One region of the Rossellomorea sp. NRS-1567 genome, then DNA from elsewhere that is predicted to be linked to it. Evidence: riboswitches for the same ligand, from Rfam matches in the RefSeq annotation. Region 1 holds a riboswitch; each other region holds the start of a gene.

Region 1 (3,922 bases):
AAATCCGATATTCTGAGAAAATCTCTCCAAGGAAGCTGGCAGAGGCCCCCATTAGAATGAAGATGAGGGAAAATCCTGCAATAAAACCAAATGACCTAAGTAAGACCACCGATCTTTCCACCTGCATTTGTCCTTCTCTTGCCTGTCCACCTGTTAAATGACTTACGTAAGCCGGGAGAAGCGGAAACACACAAGGTGAAAAAAAGGATAGTGCCCCGGCGGCTAATGCAAACCAAATCGATACTTCCGTCATACTGTTCACTCCTTTACATGAACAGTATGAACAGGAAATGTTAATGTTTGATTAAGATAGCTATCTTTATTTCCTGTATATCGATGCTCCCTACCCTTTTTTCACGACAATATAATAAACCGATGGATGCAAGTGACCTAATATTGTATGGAACCCGGATGATTGGAGCTGTCGATCGAGTTCCCCGGAAGAAATCCGATGATCTAAAGGTGGTCCCATTTCTGAATCTACCTTTTCCCAATCCAGGATCAGCCAAATTCCATCTTCCTTCAGCATATCGTGTAGATCCTGAAATACTTTGATCAGGTCGGGAACTTCGTGCAAGACAAAGGCGGATACGATTTTATCCAAGGTACCTTTGTTGAAGCTGAGGTATTCCAGGGATGATTTCACATACACGATATTGTCTACATTTTCTTCGTTTGCACGGTGTTTCAGGTATTCCAGCATCTCCTGCTGCAGATCTACTGCCTGGACCTTTGTTTCAACCGTTTTGGCAATGGGGAGAGTCAGATAGCCATTTCCACAGCCTAAGTCGGCTACGATATCGTCTTTATTGAGTTTGAGAAGTTCGAGTGCTTGGTCCACTGGTACGAGCTCCTGACGTTTTGGATCGAGGAGCTTTGAAGCTTTATGATGTTCGAATAAATCTCCTGTCATTTAGATTCCTCCGTTCGGTAAATATACCCTATTATGTATTAGTATCTTAAATTCTACATATACAAGCAAGTTATTTACTCATAGTGTATCCTATATGAGAATTATTACAGATTTACAGAAAGAGTGTGTGTCTAATCATTGAAATATGCACGAACTACTCCCATATGAGATGACTGTATATTAGGAACAAGGGCTTGAAGAGCAATTACTGCCTGTTACATAAATAAAACCGAATGCCGGATTGGATCCGCATTCGGTTTTTATGCTGCTTTTAATCCTTCTAAAATAAGCATAAAGTATGTAACTGTATTTCCACCACGGCGATGGATGATTTCAATGTCGTTTAGTATCCTCTTAACCTCTTCTGAGCCGAGATTTTCAATAATCATCTCGGTGATCTCTTCTGCTGAATATTCACCAACATAGGTGTACTTTAATGCAGTACGGTTCCTTCTACAAAAACTTCTTAATTGCCTTTTTAATTCAGTCGATTCCAACATCATCATCCTTACTACAGATTCAAATCCTACTATACTGGACATATAGATAAAAAAATCCCACCAAAAAGGCAGGCGAAATGATACTAATAAAGCGTCCTAATTAGTATTCATTGTAATCCATTGTTTTCGGTAACCCGGCGATCATTATTTTAAGATAAAAAATGGAAGACCCGTGGTTTTGCGTCCTAATTTTTCAATTAGTTTGCCTTTTCGAAGGACTATACAAATCAAGGTAATATAGTTGTCATTATACTAGAAGAAAAAGGATATGAAAACAGTCATGAGAATAATATTCCATTCCATTTCCTTACATCTTTATGTAATACAAAAAAAATGAATTATATCCATAAAAGAAACCCCGCTCATGGCGGGGTTTTCTAATTAAAAGTTAATATATTGACGTGGATTTACAGCATTGGATTTCGATGCATTCCATGAACCTGCGTGAAGTTCAAAGTGTAAATGCTGACCGAAAGAGTATCCTGTGTTACCCATGTAACCAATTCTGTCACCTTTGTTCACTGCTTGTCCAGAGCTTACTGATGAAGAAGCCATGTGGGCATAAACCGTTGTGAAGGTTTGACCATTAATTGAGTGAGTGATGTAAACTACATTTCCATAGCTTGAGCTGTACTGACTCTTGATGACATATCCATCAGCTGCTGCTGAGATTGGAACACTGCCTCTTGCCGCGATATCTGTACCATAATGGAAACGTTGCTTACCGTTCAATGTGTCCCAGCCAAAGTTTGTTGTAATCGTTCCATAAGCTGGAGCTGTCCAGGCACCGGCACTTACTGGTGCACTTGGAGCTGATGGGGCAGGGGCAGGTGCTGCAGAAGAAGAACCACCACCGCTATTGCTGCTCGCAGTTGCTTGTTGTTGTTCTGCTGCACGTTTTGCCGCTTCAGCTTCCGCTTGACGCTTGCGTTCGATTTCACGCTGGCGTGCAAGTTCTGCTAGACGTGCTTGTTCAGCCTGGATTTCACCTTCAAGCTGGTGTTCCATTTTAGAAAGCTCATCAGATTCTTTTTGAAGATCTTTTTTCTCCACTTCCAAAGAAGCCTGCTGCGCTTCTAGCTGCTTGAATAAATCCGCTTTTTTAGCTTTTTGACTATCAAGATCTTTTTTCAAAGACTCCAGACTTGCTTTAGTAGATTCTAATTCTGCAAGCTTGCCTTCTACTTCTTCTTGTTTCTTTTCTAATTCAGCCTGATCACGTTTTTGTTCGTCCATGATCTTCTTATCTGCACTTACGATTGTATTGACTGCTGTTACACGGTTGATGAAGTCACCGAAGCTGTCCGCGCCAAGTAGTACATCAAGATAGTTTGCAGAGCCGCCTTTTTCCTGGATGGCACGGGCACGTTCTTTTAATAGTTCGTTACGTTCTTCTATCTTTTTCTTTAGAACTTCAATTTCTTCTTTAAGTTTATTGATTTCTGCTGTTGTTTCGTCAATCTCTTTTGTTTTCTCGGTAATCTTTGTTTCAGTATCTTTTAATTTTGTACTGATTTCTGCAATTTGTGATTGGATTTCTTGTTGTTTACTGATGTTTTGGTTAATCTCTGATTTTTTCTCATCAATTTTTCCATTGATTTCCTCTTTTTTAGAAGAAATGCCTTCTTGTTGCTTCTGTAATTCCTCCACGGAGGAATGAGCGTTAGCTGTTGTCCCTAACGTTGGTAGACTCCCGATTGTTAATGCTGCTGCAATTGATAATGATATGAAATACTTCTTGTTCAAGCGGCATGCTCCTTTCAGCTTCTATCAACCTATCAAATTTTACACTTTTAAGAATTTACGTACAGACATAAAGCTTCCCCAAGCCCCAATCAGGCAACCCATTAATAGAATCAATCCGTTTACTTGATAGATAAAGGGGGTAAAATCTAATATCTGAATAAAATGGTTTTGTAGTTTTGGCTTAATAAATTCATAAGCATAGTAGTAACCTGTTGTGACAAGAGCGATCGGGATAATAGAACCTAAAATTCCAAGCCATAATCCTTCTAGAATGAATGGCCAGCGTACAAACCAGTTGGTTGCACCCACGAGTTTCATTATCTCGATTTCCCTTCTTCTGGCGACAATGGTGATTTTGATTGTATTTGAGATGAGGAACATGGCGGTAAACAATAGACCGATGATTAACACTAATCCAACGTTTCGACTCATTTCCAATACATTAAATAATCTTTCAATCTTCGCTTCACCATAAAGTGCTTCGTTCACACCTTCATACTTGCTGACTTCAGCAGCGATTTTCCCAGTTTCACGGGGATTTTCCGCTTTTACGATAAATACATCGTATAATGGATTATCCTGTTCGAATAACCTGAAATCGTCTCCTAAATCCTTTACAAGATTTTGAAGTTCTTCTTCTTTAGAAGAGTATTCTACGGATTCCACTCCACTTATTTGGTTAATCTTCTTATCTATTTTTTCTACTTGAGCTTTTTCAGTACCGATCTCAAGTAGTACGCGTACTTCAACGTCTTTCTCAATA
Region 2 (3,922 bases), on a different contig from region 1:
ACGATCGCTGGTGGAACCCAGCGGTAGAAAACCAGGCAACCGACCGTGCGTATCGGATCGGACAACAGCGATTCGTCCATGTTCATAAGCTGGTCTCTTCGGGTACCCTTGAGGAAAAAATCGATGCCATGCTGATGAAAAAGCAGGCATTGAACGATGAAATCATCCGCAGTGATCAATGGGTTACGGAATTGTCGGATCAGGATTTGGAATCGTTGTTGGTGTTGGAGTAGTTGTATGTGACCTCTTTCCTTTTGCGGGGAAGAGGTTTTTTGTAGGTGTGGTCTGAAATTAGTGGCTATTGGGGTTATTTAAAAGGATTTTGACAAATTAGGGTTAGGTTTGAATTCATTTTTTACAAATATAATTATATAAATGATTACGTTTAATCTGCCGATACCTTTTGTTGCGCCACTTCCGAGCAAACTTGTGCCACTTCTGGACTTTGTTGTGCCACTTTTAGCGTCTGTTGTGCCAATTCCCACAAAACTCGTGCCAAAATGTGAACAACCGGAATCATTAACATTCACCACGGGAGAAGATCTAATGCAACATCGCTCTCTTACCAATCAAAAAAACGCCGGCTCCCCAAAAGGAAACCGACTCAATATGAAGACAATAAGGGGAATTACTGCTTACGTTACTCACTGCTACACATGTATATTTCTAATGAGGCATATTTGAGGCATGTTGCGATGACCATTGGAATTTGAGACAGCTGCTTATTAGGTTGGTTGGATTGTTCGTATGGAAAGAATTCTGGGTGGAGTTTTTTTTATGACGAGGTTTTCAAAACTGGACTCGGGTATTCGTATCCTTGCTCAAGGGCTGTCACCCGTTGAGATAAATAGAAATTTTCGACGTTTGCTCTTGCTACTTTTTTGATGAGGTCTTCTGTTAACTTTTCCATTCTGTCAATTCTTTGTTCAAGATCTTGCAGTGTGGCCACAACTCCATCTCCCTTAAATAAATATTAAAACGGTAATTCGATTGGCTCTTTCTTGCTTGGCTCTGGTGCTTCTGCAGTTTCCCTTCTGCTGTCCATAAAGCGGACATTTTCAGCCACGACTTCGGTTACATACGTTCGTTTTCCTTGATCGTTATCAAAATAACGGGTTTGGATTCGACCGGTCACGCCAACGACAGATCCTTTCCGGCAGTATTTCTCCGTATTGTCTGCTGCCCGGTTCCATATGGTGCAGAGCACGAAGTCTGTCTCAATTTGGCCTTTTTGATTCTTGTAGTTACGATTCACAGCTATCGTAGCGTTAAGTATCGATTTTCCTTCCAATGTTTTTCTTGCTTCAGGATCTTTGGTCAGCCTTCCAACGAGGGTCACTTGGTTGATCAATTGTATTCTTTCCTCCTTTCTCTTAAGCTGCTTTCATCTTACAATCTTCTGTCTCATCTTGTAAAATCGTGAATTTCCGAAATTCGAGGCAAAAATGGCTTGAATTTCGGAAATTCCCCTAGGGAGATTTTACGTTTTTTACTCAAAAACGGGGCCAAAATCACAAAATTGCATCTTTCGTCCTTTTTTTTCATTGAGGAATTTGTTAGGGAAACAATTCCTACTATGATATAATTTTATAAAACCTTTAAATGGGAGATGTTCGTTCATGAAAACCTTTAAAGTTATTTCACTGCAAGTAGTGGAGAACGATGAACTGCGTGACTTTGAGATAGTGGACGGTCTGATTATTAATAAAGAGGATGGGCAAAGTACGTGGCTTGTCGAAACGTACTTGTCGAATAAATATATCGAGTTCTTTCAAGAGGCTCAGCAACGAAAGGAAGATTTGGAAATCCAGGTCGTGATTTCTAATAAGGCCAATGACCCGGCTGCGTTCATGACTACAATCCGTTGTATTAAAGAGATGGATGAGCATATCAGTATTATGTTTGAGGGGAAATTGAAAAAACAGAGGAATGAATATGCAGAATTACTCCTTGATGACTTAGTACAAAAAGGATATTCGGGCGAAGAGTTAATCCGTGAGTTCCGTGAGAAAATGGTATCGAAGCCAAGGATTCCGGCAACGGCAAAACCTAGCGTTTAATTGTACAAAATTATGTAATATTCATCTGTTTGATTATGATATAATTGTATTAATATTGTGGCTTCTTATATGAAGTTCTTAGGTAGGTGTTCCCTGTGATTGGAGAAAGAGTAAAGAAATACAGACAAGAAAAACGCATGTCCATGACAGAGCTTGCTGATAAAGCCGGTGTTGCAAAGTCATACTTGAGTTCAATAGAGCGTAACCTTCAACAAAACCCTTCTATCCAATTCCTTGAGAAAGTTTCAGCTGCTTTAGGGATTCCGATGGATGCTCTTTTACACGATCTACCAGATGATCAAAATATCGATCATGAGTGGCTTAAGATTGCAGAAGAAGCCATGGATTCTGGAATTACCAAGGAGCAGTTCAGGGAATTCATTGAATTTAACAAGTGGAAATTAGGCAATAAATAAAGTCTTGCGAGGGATTCGCAAGACTTTATTTATATTAAATCACTTTGTACTCGGCTTTTACGTCCTGGGGTCGCTTTTGTAAATACTCCCTAATCTGTTCCTTAGAAATACCTGCTTCTAAAGCTTGTCTGACCAAATCTACCCATTCTTGATCCAATACTTTGTTCCCCAATTTGTTTCCCCTCCTAAAATACACTAAACGTATTCCAGGCAATCCAGCCGCCGTCGTATTAATATGGAGCATCTAACTATCACTTAATCCAAGTATGTGTAAAAAATTATGTAAGTCTTACAGACGAGTGATATATACTATTAATACTGTAGACCTGTGACTTTGCGTCCCCACTTTTCAATGGGTTTGCCTTTTTCTGATCCTGTCTTTATCTTTGATATACCAATAGTACCACTTTTTGTTAATATTTTTTGTCTTTTCTGATATCTTTTTTACACTTTTTTCCTACAACAGCATACTTTTTCCGACAAATACTCTGTTAATTTTTAAATATAGAGAGGATTTTTGCTATTCTATAATATGATTCGTCGAAACTTCAAAAATACTTTTGACCCATCCCTTTTTTGTAAGCCTCTAATTTTTTTCTTAATGGAAGTATATTGCCAAGCCTTAGAGAAGATGCATAAAAAGGTGAATTTGTTAAATTATTTCCACATGAGGGGCATATCCAATCGCCTAATTCAGTGCTACTAAAAGAGGAACGTGTACATCTACTACATACTTTTTTATACATACAACACCCCTATTGAGTTTTTTGTTCATTATAGTGAACAAAATTAATTATATACCAATTAATAGGTAATTCAACTTTATTTTTCCATAAAACACACTGAAAATAAGTACTATCCTTGAAATATCTTTTAATTGCTTAAAATCCCTAACTTTATCGTTCTTAATAGAGAATTCCTGTTTTAACTCTAAAAAATAAAGCGCAGAAGCTTTTAGCCTCTGCGCTCAACTCTATTACTCGTCCTTCTTATCCTGATCCTGCATATCCTTATCATCTTCTACAGCATCTTCCTCAGGCGTGTTATTATCCTTCGCTGCATCTTTGTCGCCTTGCTCGTTTTTGTCCTCTGATTCAGGGTAATTTTCTTCACCCATGTCCCCGTTATTTTCGTTCATGCCATCATCTTCAGGCACTTCTTCTTCTGTTGGAGCCTCGTCTTCCGGAGGTGGCTCCTGATTTGCGTTACATCCTACAAGAAGCATGGCAGCAAGTGCTGAACCACCAAGAATGGATAATAATTTTTTGCTCATGATGTATTACTCCTTTCTAACGTGTATGTTAGTTAATGTAAGACCGTTACTTTGGTCTTTCGTTAGCATTCCCTGAAAATGAATTAATTTGCATTTTGAGAGAAATTTTTTGGGGAAATTGGATTTTGAGCAAGTGAAGAGTTGAAACCAAAAAAAATGGACCTGAAGTGAAC
Region 3 (3,922 bases), on a different contig from region 1:
AGAAAAGGTTTATTTTTTGTGACCAATCGGTCATAATGAAGGTAAGGAGTTTATCAAGGAGAGGAAAGCATGAAGGAAAAAGAGAAATTAATTATTGAAACATCGATCAAGCTGTTTGCCACAAAAGGATTTAACGCCACCTCGGTGCAAGAAATCGTGAACGAGTGTGAGATATCAAAAGGTGCATTCTATTTGTATTTCAAATCAAAGGAAGCCCTTCTGTTAGCCATCATGAATTACTATTTTAAAATGATCACGGCTAAAGTAAATGAGATTGAAGACGAGGATTTGCCTCCTTATGAAAAATTCCAAAAGCAATTAGAGTGTCAGTTTATTGAAATCTGTAAACATAAAGAGTTCATCATCATGCAGATCAGAGAGAATGCCATGCCGTTTAACGATGAAATCCATGATCTCCTCAGTGAGATGAAAATGGACACCCATCGCTATTATAAAAGAAGATTATATGGGATATACGGAAAGAAAATCGAGCCCTACTTCTGGGATATCACCATGATGATTCAAGGTTTTTTCCATTCTTATTTAGAATTGGTGATGCTTGATAAAATCGAATTGGATTTTGCCTATTTATCCCGATTCATTTTGAAACGTACGGATGATTTGGTGGAAGGTCTACTAAAAAGCGGGGATCAGCCTGTCCTTTCCTTTGAAAAAGTGGAGGATCTGGTAAAGGATTTCACTTTATCTAACAGGATCAATGAGTCTACACTTGTTCATATGATCGAGGATGCACGTGAAGTAGCAGAGGACGAAAACACCAAAATTTCGTTGGAAGTCATTCAAGAGGAAATTCAAAAGGATGGAACCCGGCCGGTCGTCATCAAAGGAATGATTGTGAATCTTGAAGAGGACCTGTCACTGAAGCATCTCGTGAATGCCTTGAGACATTTTTATGCATTCTGACCGCGAAAGACCCGCTTAGTTCAAGTGCGGGTCTTTTGTTTTGCTGATGTTATTCTACAGCTGCTGAATTTGATCCGATTCATGGAAGGTTACTTTTTCACCGTCAGGGCAATTGGCGGCACGGTACATTCCATAAGCCACCTGACGTCCCGAAATGCTTCTGTATTTTTTCAGCCTGCCTACCATTACCGGGCGGATGGCTCTGGAGAAGAGTTCTCCCGCTTTTTCCCCAAGGCGGAATTCATCTCTTTCCCCTAAAAGAAGGGATGGCCTGAAAATGTGCAGGGCGGGATAATACAGGGCTATTAAGTCTTCCTCGAGCTCCCCTTTCACCTTACTATAAAAGAACGGTGAAGCGGAACTCGCCCCAATAGCTGATATGACCATATATTGTTTGGCTCCATGGTCTTTACCGAGCCTTCCTAGTTGAACGGGGTACTCGTAATCTACCTCTCTAAACGCTTCCTTCGTCTGCGCTTTCTTGATGGTCGTTCCAAGACAACAAAATACATCATCGATTTCCTCGTGTGGCAGGAGCTTCATCTGATCGAATGGGATGATTCGTTCATCCAACTTCTCATGCTTCACCCCGCTGCTTCTTCTCACGAACGAAATCACTTTTTTATACTCGGGACTCTTGATCAGTATTTCAATCAGGTGTGAACCAACCAAACCTGTGGATCCTGCAACTAGGGCAACCTTTGTCATCTGCATTCCCTCTCTCTTTTTAGTGACATGTTTATTTCAATAACCTATTCCAGCCTTTGTAGTGGTGAACAGAAATACCTGTCGGATGCGGCTGGCAGCTTGGCGACCATTCCAAAGAGTGGCAGGCCCATCACTTTGTTTCCTTGTCTTTCAACAAGTTTGCCTTTTTCAGTTTGTTTTATTCTTCCTTTTAAGTATAGAGTTTTTTCCTTTATTGAAAAGATGAAATTTCCGAAAAAGGATAACTTACCTTTATATGTGAAACCCTAACATAAATTGTCTATGCTCAATTTCATTCTTTTTCTTTACAACTCTTTTCTACCTGTGAGATAGTAGGAGCTTGTGTTTTTTCATAGGAAAAAAATAAAGGAGCATTTGTCTTATATGTCTACTAAAAATCATTACACATCCAAAATTGATTGGCCCGTATTTGCCATCAGTGGAGGATTATTAATCGCTTTCGTTATCGCAGCTTTTCTAAGTCTAGACAGCGTAACCGCATTTGTGAATGGAGGCTTCGCCTGGTCTTCGAAATACTTTGGTGCTTTCTGGCAGGTGTTAATGCTACTGCATTTTCTTGTGGCACTTTACATTGCATTCTCTAAATATGGGAATGTACGGTTAGGGTTTATGGAAAAACCGGAGATTGGAACGTATAAATGGTTATCGATCATAATGGCAACCTTACTTGCAGGGGGCGGCGTGTTCTGGGCAGCTGCTGAGCCAATGTATCACTTTATGACGGTTCCTCCAATGCATGAAGGAATCACTGCTAAAACCCAGGAAGCAATCATGCCTGCCTTGGCACAAAGTTATATGCACTGGGGCTTTCTCGCTTGGGCAATCTTAGGAACTTTGAGTGCCGTCGTTATGATGTACGGCCATTACCATAGAGGGATGCCACTGAAACCGCGAACTCTGCTATATCCCATATTCGGCGAAAAGCTTAAAACGAGCATCCTTGGAACGTTCATTGATGCATTTGCCATTATTGCTGTAGCGGCTGGTACAATCGGACCGATTGGATTCCTCGGTTTACAGGCTAGTTACGGTCTGTCTACTCTTTTCGGCATACTGACCAGTTCTCCACGCAGCTTGCCATCATTATCTGTTTAGTGATTGTCTCCACCGTGTCAGCTGCGACAGGAATTCATAAAGGTATACAAATCCTGAGTAATTTTAATGTACGCTTGGCCTTCGGATTGATTCTATTCGTCTTACTATTCGGTCCCGGAGGATTCATTATCGATTCCTTCGTCTCCTCATTCGGGTACTATGTGGATCACTTTATTCAGATCAGTACATTCCGGTCGGATACAAGTTGGTTGGGGAGCTGGACCGTGTTTTTCTGGGGATGGTTCATTGGGTATGGACCTATGATGGCTATTCTTGTAAGCCGTATTTCACGCGGCAGAACAATCCGTCAAATTATTCTGGCCATTGCGATCATCGCTCCCATTGTCACCACCTTCTGGTTTACCGTTGTAGGTGGCTCAGGTATATTCTATGAATTGCAAAATCCAGGGAGTGTCTCACAGGAATTAATGAGTGGAGGTATGCCTGCTGCAATGATCGCCATCACAAACCAACTGCCAGTCGCAGGGATTATTTCACCACTATTTCTATTGCTAACGATCATTTTTGTCATCACAACAGGAGATTCAATGTCCTATACAATTGCGATGGCCGTTTCCGGAGAAGGAGATCCCAAGGTTTCCTTACGTGTATTCTGGGCAATTTTGATGGGCTTCATCGCAGCAATCCTTCTTTATATAGGTGATGGGAGTGTTACAGCACTCCAGAACTTTATCGTAGTAACCGCTGTTCCCGTCTCACTTCTTTTATTACCAATGCTATGGCTCGCACCAAAAGTATCAAAAGAGTTGTTGATCGAACAGTCACGTCAAACAAAATAATATTAAAAGCGCCAATCCACTTTATGATTGGCGCTTCTTATTTTACTAACGATTCACACTTCAAACACGATGGATTACTTCCTACAACTCTTCATCCTCAAAAAATTGCTGTAATTTCTCATCTTGTTCAGGGTCTGCATTTTCAGACGCATATGGATTATCCTTGACTCCTGCCGTATCCATATTTGTTTTGATGGCGAGAAACGGTCCTTTCGGTTCCTCTGCTATGACTCGGTCGTTTAACTGTTTGAAATCCGGCAGGTCTTTATTCACTTTATCTTCTTCCTTCAATTGTTTCACCACCATTCTTATAAGCGATTAGAATAATATCCTCGTTCGTTTGCTGACGAAGTTCACTCTCCATATTCTGCACT
Region 4 (3,922 bases), on a different contig from region 1:
GCCATATGGAACTCTCTCTGTAAAGCGGAAACCACAACGGGGAGGAATGGACGGAAGGTGGAAGCGGTGCCTTTAGATTTACTTTATGGACTGGTGAAATAAGAACAGTGTTACCTATTCAGGATTTTTTCTTTAATGAAAATTTATTTAACCAACAAATAAATGGGGTATACCATACATATGTGTACGAATTATTGGTTGAAGGAAGTGACAGTCATGAATGATACCCCTATGCCTCTTTCGTTTTTCCAACAGCCCACTTTGGAACTTGCAAAGTCTTTGTTGGGATGTGTGTTATTGAAAGAGACGGAGGAGGGAACAGCTTCAGGTTATATTGTGGAGACGGAAGCGTACTTAGGGCCAGCGGATCGGGCGGCTCACAGCTATGGGAATAGACGGACGAAGCGGACGGAAGTCATGTTTCAGGAAGCCGGCAGGATCTATACATACGTTATGCATACTCACTGCCTGGTCAATGTAGTGAGCGGGGAAAAAGAGAAACCCGAAGCGATTCTCATTAGAGCGGTCGAACCCCTTGAAGGCTTGGAGCTAATGGAAAGAAGAAGACCGGGTCATGTGAGAAAAAATTGGACAAGTGGTCCAGGAAAGCTGACAAAAGCGTTAGGCATTACAATGGAGGATTACGGGGGCAGCTTTTTGGAACCCCCTCTCATCATTTCAAAGGGATACCAGCCTGAAGACATCGTGGAAGGAAAACGAATTGGAATCGATAACTCGGGAGAAGCCAGGGATTATCCGTGGAGGTTCTGGGTAAAGGGCAATCCTTATGTATCAAGATAATCATTTTTGGGAATTTTCTAATAATCAATTAAAAAATAACCCATAAGTACTATGTTTGTGGTATATTTTTCTTATAAGATAAAATCATATACTGACAATTCGAATGGGAGCTTTGAACCTAAATGATAGATGGGCGCTTACATTTAGGGGAGCTAGTAGCGCAACCGGCCACATACGAACGTAGGAATACGTTTTTGTGTGGTTTTTTTTATAAACTATAGAGAGTATAGGGGTCCTATGAATATCTTTACTATTTTTCAAAACGACTATATTTATCATGATTTTCAGCCCTTATATGAAATGGGCAAGCATCAATCCCTCTATGCATATGAGGGCCTGTTACGAAACAAGTATAACGAAAATCCCGAAAATGTTTTTCAGTCTGCGATGAAAGCCAACATCTTGTATAAGCTTGATACCTTATCCATTTCAAAAGCTCTTGAAAGCTTTACAGAGAAGGGACTGAAGGATTGTAAGTTATTTCTTAATATTTATATCACAACGATTCTTCACCCAAGCTTTCATACCTATTTTTATGACCTGATGAAGAAACATCCGGACATATTGGGGCGTCTCGTGCTGGAGATTAATGAGTCGAGTGCGGAGGAGCTGTGGCAGAACCCAATATTAAAAGAGTCTCTTAAAGAACTTAAGCAATATGGTGTTTGGTATGCGATTGATGACTTCGGGCAAGGGACCTCTTCCATCAAGAAATCCATTGAATATGAACCGGAGATCATTAAACTCGATCGTTATTTTGCTTTGAATCTGGCTCAAGATGATAAGAAACAACGATTCCTTTCCTTTTTTAATCAATTCTACGGTAAGGATACGTTAATTGTGTTAGAAGGCATTGAAACCAAACAGGATATGCAAGTGGCAAAGGATATTGGGATTACAATCGGGCAAGGCTATTATCTGGGAAGGCCGAGTCGATTATTAGCTTAAACAGGAAGGGTGACTCTGAAATGTAGGAGTCACCTTTTTTCGTGGACATCTACTATGAGATTGTCCGAATTAAAATAAAATTGAAAATATTTAACATTTCCATTAAACTGAGGAAAAAGAGAAAAAAAGGGGATCAGGGTATGAGGCTTCTCACATTTCCGCTGAAATTTATGTTCTATTATATTCTCGGATTGATCGGTATTCTAGCCGTGAGTATTGCTCCTGAAGTATTTAAGGAGAAGGGTTTATACAATTTAGTCGGATTCATGGAAGAGTTTTTTAAGTTTGTTTTTGTATTTATGGACGGTGAAAATTGGAGCTATTCTTATAAAGGGATAACAGTCGATTTTCTGGACATGCTTTGGGGACCTTATCTGTATTCTTTACAGATTATCGGTGGAGCATTGGGTTTAGGCCTGGGAACAGCATTTGTCCTTACCATCTTCACAGTGTTTTTGCCCCGATGGGTTACGTCTTCTCTAAAGAAGGTATTAAACCTCTTTGAGACGGTGCCTGACTTAATGTTTGCGTTTATGCTTCAGCTTTTGATTGTCTATGTCTTTAAACATTTTGGCTTTGAATTAATGAGCTTTACAGAGCTCGGAGATGAAAAGATCTTTCTTGCTCCCATCATCACACTATCCATTATTCCCATGATCTCTTTCTTTCGGATTCTTCTTTTTATTATGGAAGAAGAAATGCTTAAGCCGCATATTGAGTTTGCCCAAAGTAAAGGCATGTCGAAAGGCAGAATCCTATTTGCCCACATATTGAAAAATATTTCTCCCAGTCTGTTTTATCATGGAAAGCTGATCATATGGGGGATGCTTTCGAGCTTATTCATCATTGAAACGATTTTCAATATGAGGGGAATCACGTATTATATCGTCCAAGACTTCAGACCAATGGTCATAGCCATCTCACTGATTATGATATACACGCCTTTTTTTGTCGTGTATCAAGGGGTATATCTATGGATTAATCGGGAGGGAAGCGTCGATCACACCAAATATAATAAGGATAAAACGAAGTGGAAAGAATGGAAGATATGGAGCTGGCTTTCTACTATTAGACGGCTTTGGTGGCAGCATATGCATAATGGGAAGTTTGCCGCAGGGTTTAGTGTCATCTTTCTCTTGATTGCTGTCAGTTTCTTTTATCCAATGATGAAAGAAGATCCGATTAAACAAATTCAGTTTATGAAAAATGATGAGGGACGTATCATCAGTGCACCTCCACATAAGCCATTTGGAGAGATGATACTGGGGTCTGATTTCTTCGGTTATAGCATCCTCGACCAACTGATTGTTGGGGCAAAGTATACCCTACTCTTTGCACTGGTTGTCGCTTCTCTAAGGGTGATAGGTGGATTCTATCTTGGAATAGTCTATCATTTTCATTTAAAAGAAAACAGAAAAAAGTGGCTTGATCGCATGGTGGATTCCATTCATTTCCTTCCTTTAAGTCTCATTGCGTATCTTCTATTAAGACCAGTACTTTGGGGATTGCCCGTGTTAGGATGGGATCACTCCATCTTTGAAAGACTCGTTTTCGAAGCTGTCGTGTTAACGATACTTGTGCTCCCGTTAACGACGGTTTTAATAGGAAATGAACTGAAGATATTAGGAAAACAGGATTTTGTTCTGTCGGCGAAGCTCTTAGGGGGAAGTAATCGTCATTTGCTATGGACGCATCTATTCCCTCACTTGGCACCAAGATTATTCATTATATGGGGGCAGCAGTTTATCCAAACGCTTCTCATTCTTGTGCATCTGGGATTGTTTCATCTGTTTTTGGGAGGAACGATCATCACAGGAGGACTGGTACCCGATCCTCCGAAATCAGGAACATTTGAATGGTCAGGTCTGATCAGTTCCACTAAAGATTCCCTTATGACAGGAAAGTACTGGATTGTCATTGCTCCGTTAGCGGCCTTTATGATTGCCATCATCGCCATGCAGTTGATTGTGCAAGGTGTGAAGGAACTCCAGCAAACAAAGGTAGGGGTACTGGCGAACAACACTCCAATTAAGAACAAACATAAGCTGGTGAAGAAGAAAACCTACCATCCAGTAGTGGAAGACTTTCATTTAGTTCGACAACAATCCTTTAAGGGATAGAGGAGGGAACAAAGATTGAATAGAAAAAGTCCTAAATTGCCACTGACTGATGA

Evidence for each region. A riboswitch is a leader RNA that binds a small molecule or an ion and turns the genes downstream of it on or off. The one in region 1 is predicted to bind cyclic di-GMP.
Region 2: another riboswitch for cyclic di-GMP. It lies ahead of ACIFOD_RS12205 (anti-repressor SinI family protein); the one in region 1 lies ahead of ACIFOD_RS08480 (hypothetical protein).
Region 3: another riboswitch for cyclic di-GMP. It lies ahead of ACIFOD_RS17220 (NAD-dependent epimerase/dehydratase family protein); the one in region 1 lies ahead of ACIFOD_RS08480 (hypothetical protein).
Region 4: another riboswitch for cyclic di-GMP. It lies ahead of ACIFOD_RS04240 (EAL domain-containing protein); the one in region 1 lies ahead of ACIFOD_RS08480 (hypothetical protein).

What each region holds. Positions count from the first base shown of each region.
Region 1 covers NZ_JBITPL010000014.1:111,731-115,652, reverse strand. Annotated here, with positions in the region: gene ACIFOD_RS08490 (cytochrome c biogenesis CcdA family protein) at 1-253, opposite strand, end outside; gene ACIFOD_RS08485 (class I SAM-dependent methyltransferase) at 344-913, opposite strand; gene ACIFOD_RS08480 (hypothetical protein) at 1,174-1,455, opposite strand; cyclic di-GMP riboswitch class I at 1,539-1,630, opposite strand; gene ACIFOD_RS08475 (murein hydrolase activator EnvC family protein) at 1,795-3,159, opposite strand; gene ftsX (permease-like cell division protein FtsX) at 3,199-3,922, opposite strand, start outside.
Region 2 covers NZ_JBITPL010000016.1:154,234-158,155, forward strand. Annotated here, with positions in the region: gene ACIFOD_RS12180 (DEAD/DEAH box helicase) at 1-233, shown strand, start outside; gene ACIFOD_RS12185 (hypothetical protein) at 776-949, opposite strand; gene ACIFOD_RS12190 (single-stranded DNA-binding protein) at 974-1,351, opposite strand; gene ACIFOD_RS12195 (YwpF-like family protein) at 1,620-2,060, shown strand; gene ACIFOD_RS12200 (helix-turn-helix domain-containing protein) at 2,156-2,476, shown strand; gene ACIFOD_RS12205 (anti-repressor SinI family protein) at 2,511-2,648, opposite strand; cyclic di-GMP riboswitch class I at 2,756-2,849, opposite strand; gene ACIFOD_RS12210 (hypothetical protein) at 3,453-3,749, opposite strand.
Region 3 covers NZ_JBITPL010000024.1:161,832-165,753, forward strand. Annotated here, with positions in the region: gene ACIFOD_RS17215 (TetR/AcrR family transcriptional regulator) at 70-924, shown strand; gene ACIFOD_RS17220 (NAD-dependent epimerase/dehydratase family protein) at 979-1,632, opposite strand; cyclic di-GMP riboswitch class I at 1,723-1,806, opposite strand; partial or broken gene ACIFOD_RS17225 (BCCT family transporter) at 2,017-3,548, shown strand; gene ACIFOD_RS17230 (hypothetical protein) at 3,630-3,854, opposite strand; gene ACIFOD_RS17235 (hypothetical protein) at 3,823-3,922, opposite strand, start outside.
Region 4 covers NZ_JBITPL010000006.1:55,337-59,258, reverse strand. Annotated here, with positions in the region: gene ACIFOD_RS04250 (P1 family peptidase) at 1-102, shown strand, start outside; gene ACIFOD_RS04245 (DNA-3-methyladenine glycosylase) at 217-801, shown strand; cyclic di-GMP riboswitch class II at 900-980, shown strand; gene ACIFOD_RS04240 (EAL domain-containing protein) at 1,039-1,749, shown strand; gene ACIFOD_RS04235 (ABC transporter permease subunit) at 1,890-3,869, shown strand; gene ACIFOD_RS04230 (helix-hairpin-helix domain-containing protein) at 3,885-3,922, shown strand, end outside.